DNA from 4 places in the Paenibacillus pedocola genome. Region 1 is predicted to be linked to each of the others. Evidence: riboswitches for the same ligand, from Rfam matches in the RefSeq annotation. Region 1 holds a riboswitch; each other region holds the start of a gene.
What was found. Region 1 has a riboswitch for cyclic di-GMP ahead of QU597_RS04730 (PA14 domain-containing protein). Riboswitches for the same ligand answer to the same signal wherever they lie in the genome.
Positions count from the first base shown of each region.

Region 2: it holds a riboswitch for cyclic di-GMP, as region 1 does, so the genes downstream of both, QU597_RS27505 (flagellar assembly protein A) here and QU597_RS04730 (PA14 domain-containing protein) in region 1, are expected to answer to the same signal.
Region 3: it holds a riboswitch for cyclic di-GMP, as region 1 does, so the genes downstream of both, QU597_RS25275 (DUF6612 family protein) here and QU597_RS04730 (PA14 domain-containing protein) in region 1, are expected to answer to the same signal.
Region 4: it holds a riboswitch for cyclic di-GMP, as region 1 does, so the genes downstream of both, QU597_RS03035 (transglutaminase-like domain-containing protein) here and QU597_RS04730 (PA14 domain-containing protein) in region 1, are expected to answer to the same signal.

Region 1 is NZ_CP134223.1:1,096,652-1,099,776, forward strand. It holds gene QU597_RS04725 (sugar phosphate nucleotidyltransferase) at 1-918, shown strand, start outside; cyclic di-GMP riboswitch class I at 1,057-1,136, shown strand; gene QU597_RS04730 (PA14 domain-containing protein) at 1,149-3,125, shown strand, end outside.
Region 2 is NZ_CP134223.1:6,196,763-6,199,887, reverse strand. It holds gene QU597_RS27505 (flagellar assembly protein A) at 1-1,197, opposite strand, end outside; cyclic di-GMP riboswitch class I at 1,227-1,317, opposite strand; gene QU597_RS27500 (FUSC family protein) at 1,517-2,617, opposite strand; gene QU597_RS27495 (ABC transporter ATP-binding protein) at 2,924-3,125, shown strand, end outside.
Region 3 is NZ_CP134223.1:5,700,503-5,703,627, reverse strand. It holds gene lacZ (beta-galactosidase, LacZ type) at 1-1,140, shown strand, start outside; cyclic di-GMP riboswitch class I at 1,287-1,378, shown strand; gene QU597_RS25275 (DUF6612 family protein) at 1,420-2,319, shown strand; gene QU597_RS25270 (ABC transporter substrate-binding protein) at 2,509-3,125, shown strand, end outside.
Region 4 is NZ_CP134223.1:689,464-692,588, forward strand. It holds gene QU597_RS03020 (glycosyltransferase family 2 protein) at 1-433, shown strand, start outside; gene QU597_RS03025 (GtrA family protein) at 423-824, shown strand; gene QU597_RS03030 (class D sortase) at 877-1,527, shown strand; cyclic di-GMP riboswitch class I at 1,648-1,728, shown strand; cyclic di-GMP riboswitch class I at 1,803-1,883, shown strand; gene QU597_RS03035 (transglutaminase-like domain-containing protein) at 1,898-2,707, shown strand; rRNA gene QU597_RS03040 (16S ribosomal RNA) at 3,078-3,125, shown strand, end outside.

The sequences.
Region 1 (3,125 bases):
TCAGAGAAATACGGATATATCATCCCTACCACTGCTGAGGCGGGAACAAGCGGATATCTGCAAGTGAGCCATTTCCAGGAAAAACCTGACCGTGTACAAGCCGAAGGTCTGATCAGCAAAGGAGCCCTTTGGAATTGCGGGGTGTTCGCTTTCCGCTTAGGTTATCTGCTTGATATTCTGCAGCGCAAAGGGCTGCCGCTTAACTACGAGGAACTGCAGAAGCAGTATAAACTGCTTGCCTCCATCAGCTTTGATTACGAAGTGGTGGAAAAAGAGGAGAATATCGTGGTTCAGCCTTATGCAGGCTTCTGGAAGGATCTGGGTACCTGGAATACACTGACTGAAGAAATGAGCAGCAATCTGGTAGGGAAAGGTGTTGTCACTGCCGATTCTGAGGGAACCTGCCTGATCAATGAGCTGGATATTCCGATTACAGTCATCGGGGCGAAGGACTTAATTATCGCCGCCAGCCCGGATGGCATCTTGGTTACGCATAAAGCGGAAAGTCCACGGATCAAAGAAGTGCTGAAGTCTTACGAGCAAAGACCGATGTTCGAGGAACGCCGCTGGGGCCATTACAAGGTCATTGATTATGTGAAGTACGATGAGGGCAATGAAGTCCTGACTAAGCGGATTTTTATTGAAGAGGGCAAGAACATCAGCTACCAGCTGCACCGCAAACGCAGTGAAATCTGGACCTTTGTAAGCGGGGAAGCCAGCATTGTGATTAACGAGAAAATGCATAATGTGAAGGCGGGCGATGTGGTTCGCATCCCTGAAGGCACCAAACATGCGATCCTTGCGCTGACGGATGTGGAGTTTATCGAAGTGCAGACCGGATCTGAGCTGGTGGAAGAGGATAATATCCGAATCACCTTGGACTGGAAGGATATAGCATTACAACAGTTCATTTCGTAGGCCTAAATAATCTATTTAACCAATTGTTACAAATCCAAAACAGGTATTAAGAACCATTTATTAAGAAATCTTAATTTTTGCTATAAACCTACAACTTAATAGAGTCGATACTTACGGTAAGAAGGAGAAATCCTTCCAAAACGACAAAGGCAAACCTACTCGAAAGATAGGGACGCAAAGCTATAGGGCCTCTTAAAAGTGGCAGCCTGGCTACCGAAAGGAAGATCATTTTGAAAACTTACCGTAAGTTTCGTCTGTTGTCCGCCGTGTTGTCTCTGGCTGTGTTTTTGTCCGCAGTACCGCTTGGACTAGGACTTGCACCTTCCCCGGCTAAAGCAGCTTCAAGTACAGCTGTGCCAGTTAATCCGGACGCTTCAGCTGAAGCCGTCAAGCTCCTTGGTAACCTGTATTCTATTTCCGGAAAAGGAATTATTTCAGGCCAGCATGACTATCTGGAGAGCCCGGATGAATTTAGCAACAAGCTGAAAGGAACAAGCGGACAATATGCCGCACTTCACGGATATGAGCTTGGAGTAATCAGCGGACAATCGGAAAGCACTGCTGCAACGCAACGGAAGAATGTAGTCAATAGTGCTATCAACTGGGCCAAATCGGGCGGTATCGTAGCAATGACTTTTCATGAGAATCTGCCGGGCACTACGTATGATTGGGCAAATGTGCAGAAATCATTAACACAAGCAGAGTTCAACAAATATATAACACCAGGTACGGCACAGTACAATGCATTGATTGCCGACCTCGATAAAGTTGCAGTTTCACTCAAAAGCCTGCGGGATGCAGGAGTTCCCGTACTCTGGAGACCTTACCATGAGATGAACGGTGACTGGTTCTGGTGGGGAAAGAAGAGCAATTTCACTGATCTTTGGAATATTATGTATGATCGGTTTGTTAATTATCATAAACTTAACAATCTGCTGTGGGTATGGAATCCGAATGCTCCGAATGCCTGGTCTGATCCCTATGAGCTGACCTATCCTGGTGCGAATAAGGTCGATGTACTTGCAGCTGATATATACAATAATGATTATATGAATAGATATTATGACAGCTTGGTTAGTCTGGCTGCCGGTAAGCCGGTCGGCATCGGTGAGAATGGTGAAATGCCGAGTACAGCTAAGCTGCAGCTCTACCAGAAGAATTACGTTTATATGATGAACTGGGGAAAAATGCTCTATGATAACAACAGCACGACTACAATCACAAGCTTTATGAATGACAGCTACACCCTGACCCGGGATGAATATAAGGCGTGGACAGTCCCGGGCGCAACGGCAACGCCGACAGCTACGCCAACGGCAACGCCGACAGCAACGCCAACGGCAACGCCGACAGCTACGCCAACGGCAACGCCGACAGCTACGCCAACGGCAACGCCGACAGCAACGCCAACGGCAACGCCGACAGCAACGCCAACGGCAACGCCGACAGCTACGCCAATGGCAACGCCGACAGCAACGCCAACGGCAACGCCGACAGCGACACCAACGGCAACGCCAACGCCGACTCCTGTACCTGAAAATACATTGCAGGCACCGGTACCGTTGGTAAACGGGCTTGCAGGTGAATATTTCAAGAATATGACGCTGTCCGGCACGCCTGTGCTGGTACGCAATGATAGTTTGCTTAATTTCAACTGGCGTCAGGCATCACCGGATGCTTCATTGCCTGTAGATATTTTTTCCGTACGCTGGACCGGCCTGATTAAGCCTTCTTATAGTGAAACCTATCAATTCTATACAACATCGGATGATGGTATCCGTGTTTATGTGAATGGAACAGCCGTTATCGACAGCTGGATGAAGCAGAGCGGTACCGAGCGTACCGGAAGCATTGCCCTGAAAGCCGGACAGTATTATGACATTAAAGTAGAATATTATGAAAATGCCGGTGATGCCAATATCCGTATGATGTGGCAGAGTCCCAGCCAGGCCAAAGTAACCGTTCCTTCAAGCGCATTGTTCTTGAAAAGTTCCACATCATCTATAAGTACTGCAGAATCATCATTGGTGACGAATTCGCTGGCCATGGTGCAGACAGTAACAGTGTCGCCGACAACGGCACCAACGTCAACGCCGACAGCGGCACCAACGCCAACGCCGACAGCGGCACCAACGCCGACAGCAGCACCAACGCCAGCGCCGACAGCAGCACCAACGCCAGCGCCGACAGCAGCACCAACGCCGACA
Region 2 (3,125 bases), 1.4 Mb from region 1:
AATCAGGTGAGCGGGTTGCAGGTGCAGCCGCCCTTGTCTCGCTCCGTAACAGCCGGAATATAATTGGCAGTCTGTTACCTTTCCCCGGATTACAATGCTGCCTGTGGCGGCAATCACAGCACCCTGGACATCGCCGTATATGTAGACATTGCCTAAAGCCTCAATGATGGATTGGTCCCTGACTCCTTCCGGTGCAACCACATCCCCTGCGAACATAAAGGCTCCGTCTGCTGTGTCCATGCCCCCTGGCATAATATAGGCAGACGGGAAATCAATACTCACCAGCGGTGTGCCGATGCCTGTGATCCGGGGTCTTCCTTCACGCAGTGCGATAATTTCTCCGTCTGGTAGCAGCGAGGTATCGGCGGCGTGCATCAGGCGGATATCTTCCGGCTGGGGTGACGGCAGAATGCCGCCATACACGTCAAAGCCGGGCAATCCTTCCCGCGGAGGCAATTTGCGGGCAAGCACTTCTCCCGGCTGGACAGACGCAATCCCCGGATAACCCAGATAATTCATAGGGTCGGGAGCTTCCGAACTGCTGAATTCTTCGGTCATATCCGGATGCAGCAAGAGCTCCAGCCGGCCGTTGGTACCGGGAACCGGGGTTTTGCCCACAGCAATGCAGACCGGAAGATAGGTCGGATTATTCAATTCGGCGTAAAGGGCAGGGATGTTGAGATTAGGGATGAAGGAGCTCTTCGGAAAGCCGGCCAGAATCTGATCTACAGTCAGCTTAGACAGCAGCAGATCATAGTCCGGCTCCGCCCGGACAGAGACTTCGGCGGAGGCGGGGCAATTCACAAGCTTCCAGGAGTACTTCTCCACACGGTAGAGGGTAAAGTAGGCTCTGAGCTTATCCTCGGAAATAGTAATCTGGTATTGCGGCTTCTCGCTGATCTCCCAGCTCAAATGATTGGCTGAAGTGACCCTGGTAGGTTCAGTTACCTTCCCGCCGTCTATCTTCAGGACGACAGGGTGAACAGCAGAAATCAGGGCAGCCTTGCCGCCTCGTAAAGGGGGGGTGATGAAAATCTGATCATTCTGTACAATGATTATTCCATCCTTATCTTCATTTCCGCCCATTCCGCTGACCGGATAGGACGGGGTAGAGGACTCCATGGGGAAAGTAGTGCTAAAGGCCGGCATTGTTTTATTGAACACATGCCGGGAATGGTCAAGGGTGCGCTGCGGCATAGGTATAACCTCGCTTTTCGTATTATCAAACCGGCAGCCTGGCAGCCATGAATGCACAGCGGCATTGTTAGGCCCATTGCTTTGCGTCCCGCCCTTTCAGGCAGTTTGCCTTTATACATGAAACATGATAAATACTCAGCATGAGGTCATTTGATGAAGTGTTCGACAATAAAATGATCATAACTGGTACTATAGTACTGAATTTCGACAAATTCTTTAAACAATCCTAATTTTATTCCTAGATGAGCAGGTTTTCAACTGTAATTTCACCTGAAATATATAAGATTTTGCATCAGCAAAAAAAAGGACACTCCCAAGCTTAAAGCTTGTGGGAGAGTCCATTATTTACAAGATGAATACCGCGCGCTGCTTCGGTTCTTGCCGGCAGAGGTGCGGCTGAAACTGCCGCATAATCGGCCTGTTCGATGACCTCCAGCACCCGGTTGAGGTGAGAGAAGACAGCACCGAGGTCGCGGATAGCCGTCAGCGGGCATATTCCCTGCAGCTCGGAGAACCAGGCCAGCTGCAGATCACGGGCATGCCGGAGCGACTCCTGCAGTGAGCGCTGGACTTCGGCGTCCGACAATGTCTTGGTCCCGTACAGGGCGATGCAGTCGGCAGTTGCGCCGGCAACCTCCACCATCCAGTCTGCGGCAGCATAATGCGCGGGCAGCAGAGAGAGCTCGTCGGCAATCTCTTTGACGTAGAAGTGAACCTTCTGCAGATGGGCCGTAGCCTGCGTCAACCCGCGCAGTCCGCTGCGGCAGGGGTAGTGCGATAAGGTGAATTGCATTTCATGGCGCAGCCGGACACTCTTCGCGAGCAGTTCCCCGGAGCGGGTCAGCGCCTTCTGGGCTTTTGCTGCGTCTCTGCCGCCAGTGGCCATCCCGCTCAGGGAATCCGCCAGCAGCAGGCTTCCTTCGAGTGCCAGGCTTTTCACCTTGACGAACCCTTTGGGCGGGACGATAATCATATTGATCAATAAGGCAATCAGTACGCCGATCAGGGTCTCGGCAACCCTCCACACAATATAGTGATCATGGTAGAAGGTAAGCGCGAGAACAGAGGTCACGCCAACCTGTGAGACAGCCTGAATATTAATCCGGCACGCGGTGGCAATACCGATACCCAGCAGCAGGATCAGCAGGATCGAGAGAATACCGATATCCAGGAAGCGGCCGACAATCAGGCTGACCGTTCCGCCGAGCACAATGCCCAGCAGGCGGTAGAGGCCTTTTTCAAGCGAGGCTTTAACTGTTCCTTGGGTGATCAGAATAGCTGCAAGCGGGGCAAAATATAAGTAATGGTCACCGTACAGACTATGAACTGCCACCCAGGAGAGCGATGCAGCCAGAGTGATCCGTATCATATAAAGGGATAATCCAAATTTCTCAAGGCGGTCTTGTAACCCCTCGTTCATTTCAGTCATCTTCTTTCATAAAAAGAGGAATTTTCAAAGTATTTTCAGACGGTTTCATTATAGCACCTCATACGCAGCGTAAAGGGGGCTATTTTTTACGAACTTGTTAAGATTCTGCAGGGCTATAAGCGTTGTTAGCTATCGCATATATGGGATACATCCTATATCATATATGATATGAAATGCTGTCGAAGCGGAGGGACAGAATTGTCGCCTAGGCAGTGCTGAGCCCGTCAAGGCCGATTGTGCGCTGTTAGATGAGGGTAAAAAGGTTTGTAATACATAAGGTAAGGGAGGTCGTTAGCTATCGCTACCCCGGAAGGCACTATTATTTCTTTTGACCAGGTTACTAAGCAATATGATGATGAGGAGGCCGTGTTAAAAGGTGTCAGCTTCGAAATCGAACGCGGTAAATTCTATACACTGCTGGGACCGTCCGGCTGCGGCAAGACGACCATTCTGCGTCTGATCGCCGGTTTTGCCGAACCGACTGAAGGCTCTATTTATC
Region 3 (3,125 bases), 1.9 Mb from region 1:
ACAGATCATCTGGCCCTGGAATATAGCCTGTACTGTGAAGGTGAGCTGCTCGGCAAGTGGACTGCTGAAGTTAATACAGCTCCGCAAAGTGAAGTGCTGGTACCGATTGAGCTTCCGCAGACGGAAGGAACTCCGGGCGAATACAGCATTCAGGCTTCCCTGGTGCTGAAGGAAGAAGAGCTTTGGGCCGAAGCGGGATATGAAATTGCCTTCGGCGAGTCTGTCTTTGTAGTAGAGGAGACTGAAGCAGAGCTGCCAGCCGGCGAACTTAAGGTTGTGGAAGGGGATGTGCAGATCGGCGTCCTCGGTGAAGGCTTCACTGTGCTGTTCTCCAAACAGGTCGGTTCGCTGGTGTCGCTGAACTACCATGGACACGAAATGATTGAGGCCCCTCCGGCCCCGCTGTTCTGGCGTGCGACTACCGACAATGACAAGGGAACCCAGCTCGGGTACCATGCCGGAACCTGGTATGCGGCAAGTCTGGCACGCAAATGCGTTGAGGTCAGCCTTGAGCAGCAGGAAGGTTCAGTAACGGTAAGCTTCGATTACCGGTTCAGTATTCATGAAGAGCTGGCGTTCAAGACAGCTTATACCGTCTACGGTGACGGAACAGTAAGAGTACGTACGCGTTATACCGGTGCTGCCGGACTTCCGAACCTGCCAATCGTGGCTTTATCCTTCAAAATGTCAGCGGATTACAATCAGTCGGAATGGTATGCGATGGGACCTGAGGAGAACTACATCGACCGTGCGTTCGGCGCCAGACTTGGCGTGTTCAGCCGGAAGGTGCAGGAGCTGCCGTCCAGGTATCTCGTGCCGCAGGAATCCGGTAACCGTACCGGTGTACGCCGTGTGAAGATTACCGATGAAGCGGGGATCGGCCTGCAGATCACAGCTCCCGCAAACGCTCCTGTAGAGTGTACATTGTCTCCTTATACTGCATTCGAGCTGGAGCATGCCGCACATCCGTTTGAGCTCCCGCCGGTTCACTACACTGTAGTGACGGTAGCCGGAAGACAAATGGGTGTAGGCGGAGATGATAGCTGGGGCGCGCCGGTGCATAAGGAATATACGATTCCGGCAGAGCAAACCCTTGAATATGAGTTCTTCCTTTCCAGTGTGGGAACGGGAGAAGTATAGCGCATTAAGCGAATTTATAAACCACAAACCGGTCTTGGTCCTGAATTGCAGGGGACTAAGACCGGTTTTGTTTTACAGGTAATTATAACCATGATAAATTATTAAAGGGACAAGCATCCCGGAAGTTAAATCCAATAATCGAATGTCCGCGTTAAAGGTAAAATCCCCGAAAGAGGATGACACAAAGCCATGGGTCTAAAGCCGCCGGATAGACGGTCATGATTGCCAGGCTGCATAGGGATATCTATGATTAACGCAAGGACCCGAAAGGGGAACTACATGAAGAAGGTTTCAAAAACAGTAGGTACAATTATGGCCGCAGGTGCATTGCTGCTGTCCGGAACGGTGGGCTGGATGCCTGGTCCTGAAGTAGCCTCAGCAGCAACAACAGCTGCCAAACCGCCTACCGTGGATCAAGTCATCGGCAAAGTAACAGCAGCTGCCAAAACGCTGAAAAATTTCCACCTGGATGTGATCAAGAAACAGGAGATTCAGACCGGCGGAGTGAAGGTCAGCAACACCAACACGCTGAAGCTGGATATCAGCCGTCTGCCGAATTTTGCGGCTGCAGGCAATGTGGATATCAGTTTACTGGAAACATCTTACGATTTATATGCCAATGATAAGGAATTCTACTATCTTGTAGACGGAAGCGAACTTATTGCTGATTCTGAGGATACAGCCGCAGATACCGGAGAAGATGGAGAGGTTAGCAGCTCTGATGCAGTAACGGACGGCGACGGAGAGCCCATCGATCCTGAGGCACAGTATTGGCTTGGACTGGAGAAGCAGGAATGGGAGTCTTTTTATTCCAAAGCCCAGTATGATCCTGCATCGATGCTGAATTCGGTTAAAAATGTTAAAAAGTCGATGAAAGTTACTACTGTCGGCACCCAGACTGTTCTGCAGGTTACGGTAACCGATCCGGCAGCGGCTAAGGGACTCATTGCCCTCTACGACCAGGAAAATCTCTGGGACGGCGAGACGCTGGAGCCGAAAAGCGCGACCTGGAAATTGTTCCTCAATACCAAGACCTGGCAGACAGAAAAGCTGACCGTGGATCTAAGTTATGCGCTGGCTGCGGACGGAACAAAGGATACATATACCACAAAAATTGAAGCTAAATATTCTAAGAACAACAAGGTTACACCGATTACAAAACCTGCTGAACTAGAATAATAGAACATTTGAGAGCATGAGGCGCCCGGGCATAGCCCGGGTGTCTTTTTTTGTCTAATAGGGAGTGAAATCCAAAAATAGTGGAATTTCTCCCAATGGCAGGTGACTTATGTCCGGGATCCCTAGGTTCTATAATATGAATGCGGTTACATAAAACCGAGTGATTAAGAAAAAAAGGGGAGGCAAAGTATGAAAAGTATGAAACGTGTTTTAGTAGGAATCTCCACATTGCTCGTGATGTCATCTGCTCTCGCAGCGTGCGGCGGTAACTCAAATTCAAACTCGAACTCAAACGCATCAAGCCCAACTACAGCCCCGGCTGCAAACGCTACCGAAGCTCCGGCAAAGAGCAATGGTGAGAAAGTCACCATCAATCTCTGGAGTTTCACGGATGAGATTCCGAACATGACCAAAAAGTATATTGAAACCCATCCTGATGCAAATGTAGAGTTCAAAACCACAGTTATTGCTACTACCGATGGCGCTTATCAGCCAGCTCTTGACCAGGCCCTGGCTGCTGGTGGTAAAGATGCCCCGGACATTTATGCAGCAGAATCAGCATTCGTGCTCAAGTATACGCAAGGCGACGCTTCCTCCTATGCAGCGAATTATGCTGACCTGGGCCTTGATGACCAGATGGTTAAGGATGCGGGCATCGCCCAATACTCCGTAGATATCGGCAGTAAAGACGGACAGCTGAAGGGTCTAGGCTACCAGGCGACTGGCGGTGCCTTCATCTATCGCCGCTCGCTTGCCAAGGATGTGTTTGGAACAGACGATCCTGCTACAATCAAAACCGAAATTGG
Region 4 (3,125 bases), 410 kb from region 1:
GGTGAGCTGGGTGGGCTTCCGGCAGACGATGGTTGAATATGTACGGGAGGAGCGGTTCGCCGGAGAGACTAAGTACCCGCTGAAGAAAATGATCCGGTTTGCGCTCGACGGCATCACCTCCTTTTCACATAAGCCGCTCAAAATAGCCTCATATATAGGCTTTTTCCTGTCCTTCTCCAGCTTCCTGTACCTGTTCTTTGTATTGTTTCAAAAGTTATTTACTTCCTGGACGGTTCCCGGCTGGGCTTCCATAGTGGGTGTCAATTTACTATTTAACGGTATCGTGCTGATGCTGCTTGGGGTAATCGGAGAATATATCGGACGTATTTATGATGAATCCAAGGATAGACCGCTCTATATCGTGCGCGAAACCAAAGGCTACCGTGACGGAGAGCATGATGAAATGCGAGAGGACAATGACGATGGCAGATAAGAGGCTGAACGCGGGGGTTATCCAGTTTTTAAAATTCAATGCCGTAGGGCTGCTGAATACGCTGATTGATTTTGCAGTATTTACCCTGCTTCATTCACTGGGGATGATCAATACCCCGGCACAGATCATTTCTTATAGTGCAGGAACAGCAAACAGCTTCTTTTGGAACAAAAAAGTGACTTTTCGTGACCGTGACGCCGTTAAGGCTGGATCTGACCGGCTGCAGCTGGTGAAATTTATCGTACTCAATCTGGTGGTGCTTGGAATATCAGTGCTGCTGATGCATCTTCTGACAGACAGCTTCGGGCTTCAGGTATTGATTGCCAAGGTGCTCGTTACGTTTGTCACTGTGATTATCAATTTCTTCGGAAGCCGCATGTGGGTATTTTAAGACAAATATTAGAACAGGGCTTGCCCGGTTCCAGACTAACGGGGTGATGTATATGCGGAAGTTTTCCTATTTGATTATACTGGCCGGAATCCTTGTCATGCTGTATCCGAAAGCGAACGAGTGGTATAACGACAGACAACAGGATAAATTGCTGAAAGAGGCCGAACAGGCTTATAGTGAGATAGCCCCGACCTCTCAGCCGGATCTGGAAAAACCGTACGCAGAGGTGACTCAACTGCTCACAGAGGAATCAGCAGATGAAGAACAGGTGCAGCCATCAGCACAGCCCTCCCCGGAGATTAAGGTGGGCGGTAAGATCATCGGAATTATCCAGATTGACCGGATTGACTTGAAGCTGCCTGTTTTAGAGGGGGCGACCAAGTCTAATATGAAGCATGCTGCTGCCCATATGAAGGAGACGGCTCCGCTCGGCGAAGTCGGAAATGCAGCTATTGCCGCTCACCGGTCAAGAACTACGGGAAGACTGTTCAACCGGTTGAATGAAGTGAAGATTGGAGACACAATCTCGATCAAAACGAGTACAAAAGAGTACCAATACGAGGTTTATGATATTTCCGTAGTAGAGCCGACGGATGTATCGGTGCTGAATGGAGATAACATTAATAAAATCCTTACTCTGATTACTTGTGATCCGCTGGTAAATCCGACACACCGCTTGATAATCCACGCAAAATTGTCCTGATTTGAGGCTAAGGAGCTGTGACCCGAATTATGAAGAATTTTAGTGGAAAATGGTAGGAATCTAGCAATTTGGGGCTTGTATATAGATGACAATATGATACTATATAACTATAAAAGCTATACACGATAACGGCAAACCTATCGAAAGGTAGGGACGCAAAGCTAGAGGGCCTTCCCGAAAGGATGGCAGCCAGCTACCGAATGAGGGGCTTTTTTTGTTTGCTTTTTTGAGAGAAATCTAGCATTTATTGGTAGATGAGAGAACAGATAAAGCTGCAACGATAACGGCAAACCTATCGAAAGGTAGGGACGCAAAGCTAAAGGGCCTTCCCGAAAGGATGGCAGCCAGCTACCGAAAGGGGTTTTATCCAATGAAAAAGTTCTATTTTATGTTATTAACGTTGTTTGTCGTAGTCACTTCCGTTCAGACAAGCCCAGCTTCAGCTGCAACTGCAACTACGGGCTGGTTAAATACAGCGAAACTGGATCAGGGCGTTGTCGAAGTTTCCTATGATGTCCCCGCAGACAAGCGTATCAAAGTCATGATCACTAAGGATGGCAACAGCTACACCTACAACTTATATGCTTTTCAATCCACAGAATCCTTTCCACTGCAACAGGGGAATGGCACATATAAAGTATCTATTCTTGAGAATACAAGCGGCAACAAATATAAAGTAATTTCTTCCGAAAATGTAGAACTTAACTTGAGCAATGCCAACGCCGTATACCTGAGTTCCGTACAGAACGTCAAATGGAGCTCCTCCGATAAATCCATCCAGAAAGCTAAACAGCTTACGCAAGGCCTGACAACAGATGAAGCTAAAGTAACAGCCATCTATAACTACATTGTTGCAAATGTGAAGTACGACTACAAACTGGCTGCAACTGTAACGCAGGATTATATCCCCAAGAACGACAACACATTGCTCACCAAAAAAGGGATCTGCTACGATTATGCTTCGCTATTTGCAACCATGCTGCGCAGTGAAGGAATCCCGACTAAATTGGTAATGGGCAATACCAGTTATGTTTCAACGTACCATGCTTGGAATGAAGTATTGCTTAACGGTAAATGGGTAACAATCGATACAACAGTTGATGCCGGGTTGACTAAGAACAGTAAAGAAACAGCATTGATCAAAATAGCAAGCAAATATAGCGCTGCAAAATTCTATTAATAATTCATTATATAAACCCCAGACAATACGTGAGATAACCTGCTTAAGGATTAAGCAGGTTATCTTTTTTAGTTAAGGGGGTTGCTTTTCAATAGGTATCTGCGGTATTATAGGTAAGCGTTGTTAGAGCGCACGAAAGTTTGACTGAAATGACCGAATAAGAAATTTCAGAAAAAGCTTGCGTTTCTAAATCAAACGTGATATATTATAAGAGTTGCTGGTGGCGAGCTAATCGACACTGACAACGAGCTTGATCTTTGAAAACTGAACAACGAGTGAGTATCGGAAATCACTTCGGTGAGATCCGAAATTAGAGAATGCAAATTCTCGTCAGATGTTTCAAAATGAGCAATCGCTCTTTCTAAATACCAATTTGGAGAGTTTGATCCTGGCTCAGGACGAACGCTGGCGGCGTGCC